Regions from separate parts of the Pseudoalteromonas sp. OF7H-1 genome, predicted to be linked through region 1. Evidence: predicted binding sites of a transcription regulator. Region 1 holds the regulator's gene; the other holds the start of a gene.
The links. The regulator NrdR, encoded in region 1, represses ribonucleotide reductase genes. The targets are predictions, from matches to a motif close to AAACACNANATNTNGTGTTT.

Region 1 (7,173 bases):
GCGTTGCGCTGATGGACACTATGCTGCAATCAGACTCAGTGGCGCTCAATGCTGACGCTTGTGTAAAAACGCAGGGCGGGTATCTTGATGCCGAGGTTGACCTTAAGCTAAGTAAGCTATGTTTTGCAGAATTAGTGCGTGCCCAAGCGTCGCGTTTTTATATCATGGCAGGATTTACGGGAAGCAATGAAGCGGGCGAGCTGACAACACTTGGTCGCAATGGTTCTGACTACTCTGCGGCAGTCGCTGCTGCGTGTCTTGAAGCCGAAATCTGCCAAATCTGGACTGACGTTGATGGTGTCTACAGTGCAGATCCTCGCCTAATAAAGAAAGCGACTAAGGTTGACGTGCTATCTTATAAAGAAGCGATGGAGCTATCTTATTTTGGCGCTAAAGTGTTGCACCCAAAAACAATCTTACCTTGCGCCAAAGCAGATGTGCCTTGTGAAATTAAAAATACTCATGACCCAGAAGTGCCGGGTTCACTGATTTGTGCTCAAGGCGGTGGCGAGGCTCCGGTAAAAGCGCTTTCGAGTCTTGATAAACTGGCTATGTTGACCGTGGCAGGACCTGGGATGAAAGGCAAGGTTGGCATGGCTGCTCGGGTCTTTTCCGCACTGGCAGCAGATAATGTATCCATCGTACTTATTACGCAATCTTCTTGTGAATTCAGCATCAGTTTTTGTGTCCATGAGCAAGACTTAACACTTGCGCTGGTTGCGCTTGAACAGGCGTTTGAGCTTGAAACGCAAGCTGGCTTAATTGACCCAATTGAAGTGCAACGTAACCTTGCTATCGTTACTTTGGTTGGCGACAACATGAAAGCGCACAAAGGTCTTGCGGCCAAATTCTTTGCGTCACTTGCACAGGCTCAGGTGAATATTGTTGCCATCGCGCAGGACTCAACGGAGAGTTCTATTTCGGCGGTGGTTGACGGTGAACTTTGCCAAGATGCAGTAAAAGTGTGTCACGAAAACTTCTTCACGCACGTGCCATCCATCGATGTTTTCTTGATTGGCTGCGGTCTAGTGGGTCAAGAATTAATGAAGCAGTTTCATAAGCAGCAAGTATGGCTTGAAAAACGCAATATCCGTTTGAATCTCTATGGCATTGCAAACTCAAGTAAGTGTTACTTAGACCCAGAAGGCGTACCGTTTGATAACTGGGAGCTGGCGCTTGAGAAAGCGGAGTCGGGCTTTGATTTACAACAGGTGAGTCAGTTTGTTCGACAAAATCATTTAATTAACCCTGTGATTGTCGATTGTAGTGCGGCTCAATTCGTTGCCGATGGCTATTTAGACTTTCTTAATGCGGGCTTTCACGTCGTTGCGGCCAACAAAAAAGCCAATACTGGCAGCTATGAGTATTATCAGTCACTGCAGCAGGCTGCACTTGCTAAGCGCCGTCACTTTCTATACGAAACCAACGTTGGCGCCGGACTCCCTGTATTAGACAACCTTAAATTGCTGTTTGGCGCAGGAGATGAATTGCTTTCATTCAGTGGTATTTTGTCTGGCTCGCTATCGTATATCTTCGGCGTATTGTCGGATGGTTTATCGCTATCGGAAGCGACAGAGAAAGCTAAACAAAGTGGTTTTACAGAGCCAGATCCGCGCGATGACTTATCTGGTACGGATGTCGCGCGTAAACTGCTTATCATTGCCCGTGAATCGGGACTGCCGTTGGAGCTCAGTGATATTGAAGTTGAATCAGTATTACCTGAAGGGTTTGCTGAGGGCGCCAGTGTTGATGAATTTATGGCGCAATTACCGCAATTAGATGATGCTTTCGCAGCGCGTATTGCTGCGGCAAAAGCACAAGGCCAAGTGCTACGCTATGTCGGTTCAATCGTTGACGGTAAATGCCGCGTTGGCATTGAAGCGGTAGATAAAGAGCACGCTCTGTACGATATTCGCGATGGTGAAAACGCACTGGCTATTTTAAGCCAATATTATCAACCAAAGCCTTTTGTGATCAGAGGTTATGGCGCGGGCGCAGAAGTAACCTCTGCTGGCGTATTTGCTGATATCCTAAAAACACTGTCGAGGTAGGAGTTATGAAGACATTTTATGCACCAGCGTCAATGGGCAATTTTTGTGTTGGCTTTGACGCCCTTGGCGCCGCACTCCAGCCTATTGATGGCAGTTTATTGGGTGATCAGATCAGTGTTGAAGCCGCAGAGCGTGATACGTTCAATTGTATTGGTCCATATGCTGAAAAGCTCTCCGCCGATCCTAAAGACAACTTGGCGTTTCAGTGTTTACAGCACTTCAAACAGTATGTAGCTCCCAGCATGCCTGCGGTTGCCATGACCTTGTATAAGGGCCTCCCTGTTGGTTCAGGTCTAGGCTCTAGCGCCTGCTCTGTGGTTGCCGCTTTTGCTGCACTCAATGATTTTGCCAATACGCAATTAAGCCAAGAGGCGCTCATTGAATTGATGGCCGACTTTGAAGCAAAAGTCAGTGGTGGTCGTCACTACGACAACATCACGCCATGCTACCTTGGTGGACTACAACTGACTGCGGACTGCATTCCAAGCAAAGCAATCAGCGTTGCGCATGATGAAAGCTGGTTTTATGTTATTGCATATCCTGGCTTTGCATTGAATACAGCGAAAGCAAGACAAGCACTACCGCAGCAATTTTCTTTGCATCATACGGTGGAATTTGCCCAGCGACTGTCGGGCTTTTGTTTATTGATGCAGTCAGGTCAATTTGATAAAGCACTGTCGATGATGAAAGACAGTATTGCCGAGGAAGCGAGAGCGCCACTCATTGCTGGCTTTAGTGAGGCAAAAGACGCGCTACCAGCTTTAGGTGCCGAGCTGGTGAGTATTTCAGGGGCTGGGCCTACGCTATTTAGCATTTGTAAGTCTGAGCAACAGGCAAATGCAGTGCAGCAATGGTTGCAACAAAATTACATTAATGAAGCTGGTTTTAGCCATATTTGCCGATTAGATACGCTTGGCACAAGAGAATTAAAGGATCAAAAGTAATGAAATTAGTGAATTTAAAAGACGAACATCAGGTTGTTTCATTTGTTGAAGCGGTAAAAATCGGTTTAGGTCGTAACCAAGGGGTATTTTTCCCTCCTACATTTGAGCGTATTGCGGATGTTGATGCACTACTTGAATTACCTCTTGCTGAGCGTAGTGCCAAGGTACTACATCACCTTATTGGCGATGAACTACCACGAGATACGCTCGATGCGATGGTAAAACGCGCCTTTAATTTCCCAGCTAAGTTAGTCGAAGTTGCTAAAAATCAGCATTGTTTAGAGCTTTTTCATGGACCAACACTGGCGTTTAAGGACTTTGGCGGCCGCTTTATGGCGGAATGCATTAGCATGTTTAATCAAGGTGAGCGCGTGACTATCCTCACCGCAACAAGTGGTGACACGGGCGCCGCCGTTGCCCATGCATTTTACGAAAAAGAAAATGTCGATGTGGTGATCCTTTATCCTCATGGCAAAATTTCGCTTGCCCAACAAAAGCTGTTTACAACACTTGGGAAAAACATTCATTGTTATGCTGTAGATGGCAGCTTTGATGACTGCCAAGCGATGGTAAAGTCTGCATTCCTTGATGACGAAGTAAAGCAAAAGCTTGGTCTTAATTCGGCAAACTCCATCAACATCAGTCGTTTAGTGGCACAAGTGTGTTATTACTTTGAAGCGCTAGCGCAATTACCTAAATCGCAGCGTGATAAAGTACATGTTTCAGTGCCAAGTGGTAACTTCGGCAACGTCTGTGCAGCAATGATTGCGGCGGCGATTGGATTACCTATTGCTAAGTTAAGTGCCACGACAAACCAAAATGATACTGTGCCCCGTTACATTGCCTCGGGTGAGTGGCAACCAAACGACACTTTAGAGTCACTCTCTAATGCGATGGACGTGAGTAAACCTAATAACTGGCCTCGTGTTGAAATCATGTTAGAAAGAGGGGATTTTAACAAACATGACTTTTATTCACGTTCGGTGTCAGAAGCGCGGACTCAGGCGGTAATGCAAGAATTACATGACAAAGGTTACTTGGCTGAGCCGCACACTGCGATAGCCTACGAGGGATTAGCGCTGGACTCTCAAGCGGATGAAACCGGAATTTTCCTTGCCACTGCGCATCCTGCGAAATTTAAAGAATCTGTAGAAGGTGTTTTAAATCAGCAGCTTGATATGCCTAAACCGTTGAACGATGCATTGCAAAAACCATGTTTGGCAGAGCCGCTTAGTGCAGATTATGATGCTTTGAAGGCGGCAATGTTAGCAAAACTCAACTAAATCAGAGAACCTGTCTGAGTGGGTAGAACGTCCACTCAGATAAGGTCAATTTCAAGACTATATTAGCTTTTCAAATGCAACTTGGGTTGTCTTATTTAAAATATTAATGTTTAAATAAAAAAATATCATCGCGATAGGGGTGTGAAATAAATTCAATCCCTGCTTAAATATGCCCATGCTGATTTCATAGGCAAACTGGTTATCTTGTGATGCTAGATTGTCTTTAAAAATACCCTTACGTTTACCTAGGAGAAACCATGTTAGAACGTAACATGAATATTGCAGATTTTGACCCAGAACTATTTGCAGCGATTGAAGCAGAAACTTCACGTCAAGAAGAGCACATCGAGCTTATCGCTTCTGAGAACTACTGTAGCCCACGTGTACTTGAAGCGCAGGGTTCTCAGCTAACAAACAAGTATGCTGAAGGTTACCCAGGTAAGCGTTACTACGGCGGTTGTGAGCACGTAGACGTGGTTGAGCAACTTGCGATTGACCGCGCCAATGCGCTATTTGGTTCGACTTACGCAAACGTTCAGCCTCACGCAGGCTCACAAGCAAACGCGGCGGTATTCCAAGCGTTACTTCAGCCACATGACACTGTGCTAGGTATGAGCCTTGCTCACGGTGGTCACTTAACGCACGGTTCACACGTAAACTTCTCTGGTAAAACGTACAATGCTATCCAGTACGGTCTAAACGAAGAAACTGGCGAAATCGATTACGCGCAAGTTGAAGCGTTAGCACTTGAACACAAGCCAAAAATGATCATCGGTGGTTTCTCTGCGTACTCAGGGATCGTTGACTGGGCGAAGTTCCGCGAAATCGCTGATAAAGTAGGCGCTTACCTACTTGTTGATATGGCGCACGTTGCAGGTCTAGTTGCCGCTGGTATTTATCCAAGCCCAGTGCCTCATGCACACGTTGTAACAACAACAACGCACAAAACGCTAGCGGGTCCTCGTGGTGGTCTTATCATCTCTGCTTGTGATGATGAAGAAATCTACAAAAAGCTAAACTCTGCCGTATTCCCTGGTGGCCAAGGTGGTCCTCTATGTCACGTTATCGCTGCGAAGGCGGTTGCGTTCAAAGAAGCACTACAGCCAGAGTTCAAGTCATACCAAGAGCAAGTGGTTAAAAATGCACAAGCTATGGTTGCGGTACTTCAGGAGCGTGGTTATAAAGTGGTTTCTGGCAAAACTGAAAACCACCTGTTCCTACTTGACCTGATTGATAAAGACATCACAGGTAAAGATGCAGATGCAGCGCTTGGCCGTGCAAATATCACAGTAAACAAAAACTCCGTACCAAACGATCCACGTTCACCGTTCGTTACTTCTGGTCTGCGTATCGGTTCTCCTGCAATCACTCGTCGTGGCTTCAAAGAAGCTGAGTCGAAAGAGCTTGCTGGCTGGATCTGTGACGTACTAGACAACATCAATGATGAGTCTGTACAGGCACAAGTGAAAGAAAAAGTAAAAGCAATTTGCGCTAAATTACCTGTTTACGCATAATTTCGCTCACAAAAAAGCAGTTTTTTGTTATGATTAAGGCCGCATTCAAGCGGCCTTTTTTGTTTTTGAGTCAACGAGAGCGTCTATGCATTGTCCATTCTGTACAGCCAAAGATACCAAAGTGATAGATTCACGTTTGGTTGCTTCCGGCCACCAAGTCCGTCGCCGTCGTGAGTGTATTTTATGCCACGAACGCTTTACTACCTTCGAGGGCGCAGAGCTCTTAATGCCGCGCGTGATAAAGCAAGATGGTACCAGAGAGCCTTTCAATGAAGATAAGCTACTCAATGGCATGCACCGAGCGCTGGAAAAGCGCCCAGTCAGCACAGAACAAATAGAAGAAGTAGTACACCAGATTAAATCTCAAATTCGTGGTACGGGTGAACGCGAAGTACCAAGCGACATGATTGGCGAATGTATTATGGAAGCCCTCAAAAAGCTCGATAAAGTGGCTTATGTGCGATTTGCTTCAGTATATCGCTCTTTTGAAGATATTCGTGAGTTTGGTGAAGAAATTGCGAGGTTGGGGGATTGAGCCAGTTCACAGCGCAAGACCATGATTACATGAGCCGCGCCATCACGCTTGCAAAGCGCGGTAAATACACCACAACACCTAATCCAAACGTCGGCTGTGTGATCGTAAAAGACGGTGAAATCGTCGGCGAAGGCGCGCACTTAAAAGCAGGTGAAGGCCATGCTGAAGTGCATGCGCTTAAGCAAGCTGGAGCTAAAGCCGCTGGTGCAACTGCCTATGTAACGCTTGAGCCGTGTAGTCACTATGGCAGAACGCCGCCGTGTGCTAAAGGTCTGATTGACGCAGGCGTCAGCAGAGTGGTTGCAGCCATGGTTGATCCCAACCCACAAGTTGCAGGGCGTGGATTGGCAATGTTAGAGGCCGCGGGAATTGCAACGGCTTTTGGTTTGTTAGAGCCACAAGCAAGGGCACTGAATACCGGATTCTTGAAGCGAATGGAGCATGGATTGCCATTCGTGACTTGTAAGCTTGCCGCTTCTCTTGATGGTAAAACCGCACTAAACAATGGCCAGAGCAAGTGGATTACCTCAGCGGAAGCGCGCTTAGACGTACAGCGCCACCGCGCGCAGAGCTGTGTGGTCTTGACCGGAGCGGATACGGTTATGGTAGACAACGCCAGACTCAATGTTCGTGAGGAGTTTTTGCAAGACACCGATTATCCTCAATCTGAGCTACGCCAGCCGATACGTGCGATTATTGACTCACAAAATCGTCTGACACCAGATCTTGCGCTATTTAAAATTACATCTCCGGTGATTATTTTTCGCCGTACTATTGATAATTCAGCGCAATGGCCTCATTTCGTAGAGCAAATTGTCGTGCCTGAAATCAACGGTAAGCTCGACC
Region 2 (7,173 bases), on a different contig from region 1:
ACGCACACCGCCTTGAGAACAGCTTTTAACAGCCGTTTGGAAGTGCTTATAAAATGGAATACATCCTGTGTGGTACGCTTCACCATTTCTGATTGGGCTACCTAGTGCACGAATACGACCTGCGTTAATACCAATACCAGCGCGCTGACTGACGTATTTTACAATCGCAGAAGAAGTTGCGTTGATTGAATCTAGGCTATCAGCACATTCAATCAGTACGCATGAACTAAACTGACGTGTCGGCGTACGAACACCCGCCATAATTGGCGTTGGTAATGAAATTTTGAATGTTGAAACCGCATCGTAGAATCGCTTAATGTAATCTAGACGCGTTTCTTTCGGGTAGTTTGCAAACAGGCTAGCAGCTACAAGAACATATAAGAACTGCGCACTTTCATAGATTTCACCCGTTACGCGGTTTTGTACAAGGTACTTACCTTCCAACTGCTTAACAGCTGCATAGCTGAAGTTCATATCTCGGCTATGGTCGATGTAGCTGTTTAGCTCATCAAACTCTGCTTTTGTGTAGTCAGTAAGAAGGTGCTGATCGTAGCGCTTGTCTTCAACCAGCTTTACCACGTGGTCGTGTAAGTGCGGCGGCTCAAAACAGCCATAGGCTTTCTTACGCAAGTGGAAAATAGCCAAACGAGCGGCTAGATACTGATAATCTGGAGACTCTTTTGAGATCAGATCGGCTGCAGCTTTAATAATCGTTTCGTGGATATCACCAGTACGAATACCGTCATAAAACTGGATGTGTGACTTTAATTCAACCTGAGAAACTGAGACGTTATCTAGGCCTTCTGCCGCCCATGTAATGACACGATGGATCTTATCTAGATCTAACGGTTCTTTGCGACCGTTTCTTTTGCATACAGATAGCTGTTGGTTCATGTTATGTGCCTGTATTCCTTAGGAACGCGCTTTAGATATCGCACGAATATAAAATTGTTTAGCAAACCACCACTATATATGGTGCCCTAGTGGCTAGGGATCACAAGATAGTGGGGTTGATGTGAATTTGCAAGAGAACAACTTGGGCAGAATTGTGGATAAGTTTGGGATAATTTATTTATGTAAGTATCCACTAACCTATGACAATCCACTTATCTGCCCACAAAGAAAAATCAACAAAAAGATGATGCTTTTCAGCAAAAATAAAAAAAAATTCTAACTGATTTTTTTCTACACAAATTCGTATCTATTATAGCAAAAACACAATATATGGTGTTTTATTTTTTTATCGACACTAAATATGCGATAACGTGTCTAATGGGTTAGTAAGATAGAGATCCGCCTGCCAAGACTTAGCTTCAGCTTCAGATGGAATGAATCCCCACATTGCTGCTGCACTAATCATTTTTGCGGATTTTGCAGCAATAATGTCTCGCTCAGCATCGCCAACATAAATACATTGCGCTGGTGACACCCCCAATTTTGACGCCACTAACAGTAAAGGCTCGGGATGAGGTTTGGCCACCGCCAGCGTATCTCCGCATACTACTGTCTCGATCTTTGCAAGTTCAGGGATCTGTTTTAGTAGCGGAAGTGTTAAAAACTCAGGTTTGTTGGTCATGATCCCAACCTGAATCTCTTTTTCTAAAAGTGCCGCTAATAACTCACCAATTTGCGCAAAACATTGGGAATGTACTGATAGATTTGCCAGATAGTAGTCGAGTACCCCCTGACGTAATATCTGAGTATCAAAGTGCTTTAATGACTCACCAAACCCTACCTGTAACATCGCTGCTACGCCGTTTGAAATCGCACTGCTATATACCTGTTTGCCGACAGAAGGCATTTTATTAACAGTTAAAACGTGGTTTAGTGCAGCGCCCAAATCATCACTGGTATCCAGCAAGGTGCCGTCTAAATCAAATAGTACCGCTTGGATCATGCCAGCTTCTCAAAGTGTAGAATGTAGTTAACTGAAACGTCTTTCGTTAAGGTAAATGTTTTGCCGATAGGGTTGTAGTTAATCCCTGTCGCCGCTCTGACTTTGAGGTCGTACTTTTCAGCCCAGTCAATTAAGGTCGAAGGGCGAATAAACTTATCGTGCTCATGCGTGCCTTCAGGAACCATTTTAAGCAGTTTTTCAGCAGCGACGATAGCCAGTAAATACGCTTTTGTAGTTTTGTTTAAGGTAGAAAAAAATACATGACCGCCGGGCTTAACTAGCTGCGCGACTGAACGAATAATGGATTCTGGGTCTGGTACGTGTTCTAACATTTCCATGCAAGTTACTACATCGAATTCACTTTGGTGCATAGCTGCGAATTCTTCCGCTGGCACTTTTTGATAGTCTACGTTAACGCCGACCTCTAATGCGTGGAGCTTTGCGACGTTAAGCGGCTCTTGCCCCATATCGATACCGGTTGCATTTGCACCCAGCTTAGCCATGCTTTCTGTTAAAATCCCGCCACCACAACCGACATCCAATACTGTTTTTGCAAATAGGCCTTCACACTTATCGTTAATAAAGTCCAATCTCAACGGGTTAATGTCGTGTAATGGTTTAAACTCTCCCTCTCGGTCCCACCAGCGCTCTGCTATTTCTTCAAATTTAGCGATTTCATTAGGGTCTACATTTTGATGTTCGGTCATAAAAAACTTCCTCGTCGAATTGAGCGCATTATAAAGGGGATTAGATAAAAATAGCACCTGTAAAACGGTAAAAAGTGTGTTAGCATGCTTGACGAATTTTATAATAAACAAAGCCCCCGCTGATACTCTGAGGCAATTCGGCTATTTTTTGAAGCGCGTTTAATTGGCGCTTCAGCAGAAAGAGCAATTTGATATTCAGATAGCATCTCAACACAAGTTGTAGTGTGACACAAAAGGGGTGGACACTGAAGGAAAGTGGAGTCAAATGTCTGATCTCGCCAATGAAATCCTGCCAGTCAATATCGAAGATGAATTAAAAAATTCATACCTAGATTATGCAATGAGTGTAATCGTAGGTCGTGCATTACCTGACGTACGTGACGGCCTAAAGCCTGTTCACCGTCGTGTATTGTTCGCGATGAATGAACTTAAAAATGACTGGAACAAACCTTATAAAAAGTCAGCTCGTGTAGTTGGTGACGTAATCGGTAAATATCACCCGCATGGTGATAGCGCGGTTTACGATACTATTGTACGTATGGCTCAGCCTTTCTCTCTACGCTATATGCTCGTAGATGGACAAGGTAACTTTGGTTCTGTCGATGGTGACTCTGCAGCTGCGATGCGTTATACCGAAGTACGTATGGCGAAAGTCGCTCACGAGTTACTTGCTGACCTTGAAAAAGAAACCGTTGATTATGTACCAAACTACGATGGTACAGAGCAAATTCCAGATGTGTTACCAACTAAAGTGCCTAACTTATTGGTGAATGGTTCATCTGGTATCGCGGTTGGTATGGCGACCAATATTCCACCTCACAACTTAACTGAGGTGATCAATGGTTGTTTGGCTGTGATCCAGAATCCAGACATCACCATTGAAGAGTTAATCGACTATATTCCGGGTCCTGATTTCCCGACTGCTGCCATCATTAGCGGTAAAAACGGCATCGAACAAGCCTATAAAACAGGTCGTGGTAAGATCTATATTCGCGCGAAAGCTGAAATCGAAGTCGATGAGAAAACAAACAAAGAAACCATCATCGTTCATGAAATTCCTTACCAAGTTAACAAAGCAAGACTAATTGAAAAGATTGCAGAGCTTGTTAAAGACAAAAAGGTTGAAGGGATCAGTGCACTACGCGACGAGTCTGATAAAGACGGTATGCGTATTGTTATTGAAATCAAACGCGGTGAAGTCGGTGAGGTTGTACTAAACAACCTATACGCTCAAACACAACTACAAACTGTGTTTGGCATCAATATGGTTGCACTAGATAACAACCAGCCCAAGTGTTTCAACCTGAAAGAAATGCTTGATGCGTTTATTATTCACCGTCGTGAAGTCGTAACGCGTCGTACTGTATTTGACCTGCGTAAGGCAAGAGACCGAGCGCATACGCTTGAAGGCCTCGCAATTGCGCTAGCCAACATTGACCCAATCATTGAGCTTATTCGTAAGTCACCAACTCCAGCAGAAGCGAAAGCGGCGCTAACTGCGCGAGCTTGGGATCTTGGTAACGTTAAATCAATGCTTGAGCGTACTGGTGAAGAAAATGTTGCGCGTCCAGATTGGTTAGCGGAAGAATTAGGGATCCGTGATGGTCAGTACTATTTGTCTGAGCAACAAGCCCAAGCAATCCTAGACTTAAGACTTCACAAATTAACAGGTCTTGAGCACGAGAAAATTCTGGCAGAATACAAAGAACTACTCGATCTTATCGCTGAGCTACTGTACATCCTTTCTACTCCAGAGCGTTTGATGGAAGTGATCCGCGATGAGTTAGTTGAAATCAAAGAAACGTATGGTGATGAGCGTCGCACAGAGATCACTGCTGCTGCGCACGATATCAGTTTAGAAGATTTGATCAACGAAGAAGACGTTGTAGTTACGCTTTCTCACGAAGGCTACGTTAAGTATCAACCTCTTAGCGATTACGAAGCTCAGCGTCGTGGTGGTAAAGGGCGATCTGCAACTAAGATGAAAGATGAAGACTTTATCGAACGTCTACTCGTTGCAAATACTCACGATACAATTCTTTGTTTCTCCACTTCTGGCCGCTTGTATTGGTTGAAAGTTTACCAGCTGCCGCTTGCATCACGTGCTGCGCGCGGAAAGCCAATTGTTAACTTATTACCACTCGAAGCTGATGAGCGTATTACGACAATTTTACCGGTTCGTGAATACGAAGAAGATAAGTTTATCGTTATGGCGACGGCAAGTGGTATCGTTAAGAAAACACCTCTGACTGCATACAGCCGTCAGCGTGCAAGTGGCATTATTGCTATCAACTTGAACGAAGGCGATAGCCTGATCGGTGCTAACATCACCACAGGTGAAAATGACATCATGCTATTTACTGAGCATGGTAAAGTTGTACGCTTTAACGAGAAGCAGCGAGATTCAGAAACAGGTGAAGTGAAGCGTGATCCTGAAACTGGCGAAGAAATGTTGGCTTTACGTCCGATGGGCCGTACAGCAACAGGTGTTCGTGGTATCAAGATGCCTGATGACGTGAAAGTGGTATCACTAATCGTACCACAAGGCGATGGTGCAATCTTGACCGTAACTGAAAATGGTTATGGTAAGCGTACACCGCTTGAAGAGTACCCAGCGAAGAGCCGTGCAACACAAGGTGTAGTGTCAATCAAAGTAACTGAAAGAAATGGTTCTGTGGTTGGCGCGGTTCAAGTTGATGACAACGATGAAATCATGTTGATCTCAAACCGTGGTACGCTAGTTAGAACGCGTGTAAACGAAGTTTCTACGGTAGGCCGTAACACCCAAGGTGTTATTCTGATCCGTACGATGGAAGAAGAAAAGGTAGTAGGTCTTCAACGCATCGAAGAAATTGAAGTGCAAGAGTTGCCTGAAGGTGACGTTGCAGAGCTAGAAGGTGAAGCAACACCTGCTGCGGGATCTGACGCAGAGGAATAAAAAAATCCTACCCAAAAAAAGCGACTTCGGTCGCTTTTTTTCTTTCTGTCAATTTTTTCAATCTGCTCCTCTATGACAAGAGCCTGAAGCCTGATAAATTAAGGCTACCAACAATCCGACATTTTAGTCGGGCAGCCCACTGTTCATCCAAAAAGTCATGAGAATAACGCTATTCTTTGGATGATCTAGATTATTTGGAATGAGGAAAAATATGACGGTTTATAATTTTTGCGCGGGTCCTGCGATGTTACCTGTTGAAGTTATGAAAAAAGCGCAAAAAGAATTTCTAGATTGGCAAAATCTTGGTGTTTCGGTGATGGAAGTGAGCCATCGTTCGGCACCGTATCTTGAAATGGCAAAGCAATGCGAAGCAAGCTTACGTCGTTTGATGAACATCTCTGATGAATTTGAAGTCCTGTTTATGCATGGTGGTGGCCGAGGTCACTTTGCTGCTGTACCGTTAAATCTACATGTAGATGGTGTACCTGGCGTATATATCGAGAACGGGATCTGGTCTACCGGTGCGACGAAAGAAGGTGAAAAATTCACGCAAACGCATGCGATTAATATTCGCACTGACGAAAATGGTCAATTCGACATTTTACCTGTCTCCGAGTGGAAGTTACCAGAAAACGCTTCATACATTCACTATTGTCCAAACGAAACCATCGACGGTATCGAAATATTTGACGTTCCAAAGCATGCAACCGCACCAATTGTAGCGGATATGTCTTCCAATATTTTATCTCGCGAAATTAACGTCGATGACTTTGATTTGATCTATGCTGGTGCACAAAAAAATATCGGTCCTTCGGGTCTCAGTATCGCCATTGTACGTAAGACGTTATTGAAGCGTGAAGGGTTGCCAAGACCTGCTATCCTTGATTACGCCATTGAGGCTGATCAGCAAAGCATGTACAACACACCACCGACATTTGCATGGTATCTTGCGTTTGAGGTATTCAAGTATCTTGAAAGCATTGGTGGTGTTAAAGCCATGGAAGCGCACAATCAAGAAAAAGCAGCCATTTTATACGATTACATCGATGGCTCTGACTTCTATTCAAACAAAGTTGCAAAACATTGTCGCTCATTGATGAACGTGCCATTTTGGTTAAATGATGACAGCCTAAATGCTAAATTTTTGGCAGAGGCAGAACAAAACGGTTTAATTGCACTTGAAGGCCACCGTTTTGTTGGTGGTATGCGAGCTAGTATATACAACGCCATGCCAATTGAAGGGATCAAAGCGTTAGTTGCATTTATGGATAAATTCGCACGGGAGAACAGTTGATGGAACAATTGACCCTCAAGCCTATTACTAAAGTCAGTGGCAGTGTGACGCTACCTGGCTCTAAAAGCTTATCAAATCGTATTTTGTTGCTTGCAGCGTTGTGCGAAGGCACGACAAAAGTGACGAACTTATTGGATAGCGATGACATCCGCCATATGTTAGGCGCATTGTCTCAGTTAGGCGTTGAAGTATCGTTAGAAGACGATAATACGGTGGCACTGGTCAAAGGAAATGCTGGTAACTTTAACACCCCCGTTGAGCCGCTATTTTTAGGTAATGCCGGTACAGCATATCGCCCATTAACTGCAGTGCTTGCAGCTATACCTGGTGATTATGA

Region 2: a site for NrdR is predicted at 962-981, ahead of nrdA (class 1a ribonucleoside-diphosphate reductase subunit alpha). Genes of this name have one in related genera too.

The regions. Positions count from the first base shown of each region.
Region 1 covers NZ_JAKRFX010000001.1:181,951-189,123, forward strand. The annotation lists gene thrA (bifunctional aspartate kinase/homoserine dehydrogenase I) at 1-2,051, shown strand, start outside; gene thrB (homoserine kinase) at 2,057-2,995, shown strand; gene thrC (threonine synthase) at 2,995-4,278, shown strand; gene glyA (serine hydroxymethyltransferase) at 4,536-5,792, shown strand; gene nrdR (transcriptional regulator NrdR) at 5,878-6,327, shown strand; gene ribD (bifunctional diaminohydroxyphosphoribosylaminopyrimidine deaminase/5-amino-6-(5-phosphoribosylamino)uracil reductase RibD) at 6,324-7,173, shown strand, end outside.
Region 2 covers NZ_JAKRFX010000024.1:9,941-17,113, reverse strand. The annotation lists gene nrdA (class 1a ribonucleoside-diphosphate reductase subunit alpha) at 1-894, opposite strand, end outside; gene MHN30_RS21690 (HAD-IA family hydrolase) at 1,250-1,897, opposite strand; gene ubiG (bifunctional 2-polyprenyl-6-hydroxyphenol methylase/3-demethylubiquinol 3-O-methyltransferase UbiG) at 1,894-2,604, opposite strand; gene gyrA (DNA gyrase subunit A) at 2,870-5,542, shown strand; gene serC (3-phosphoserine/phosphohydroxythreonine transaminase) at 5,754-6,836, shown strand; gene aroA (3-phosphoshikimate 1-carboxyvinyltransferase) at 6,836-7,173, shown strand, end outside.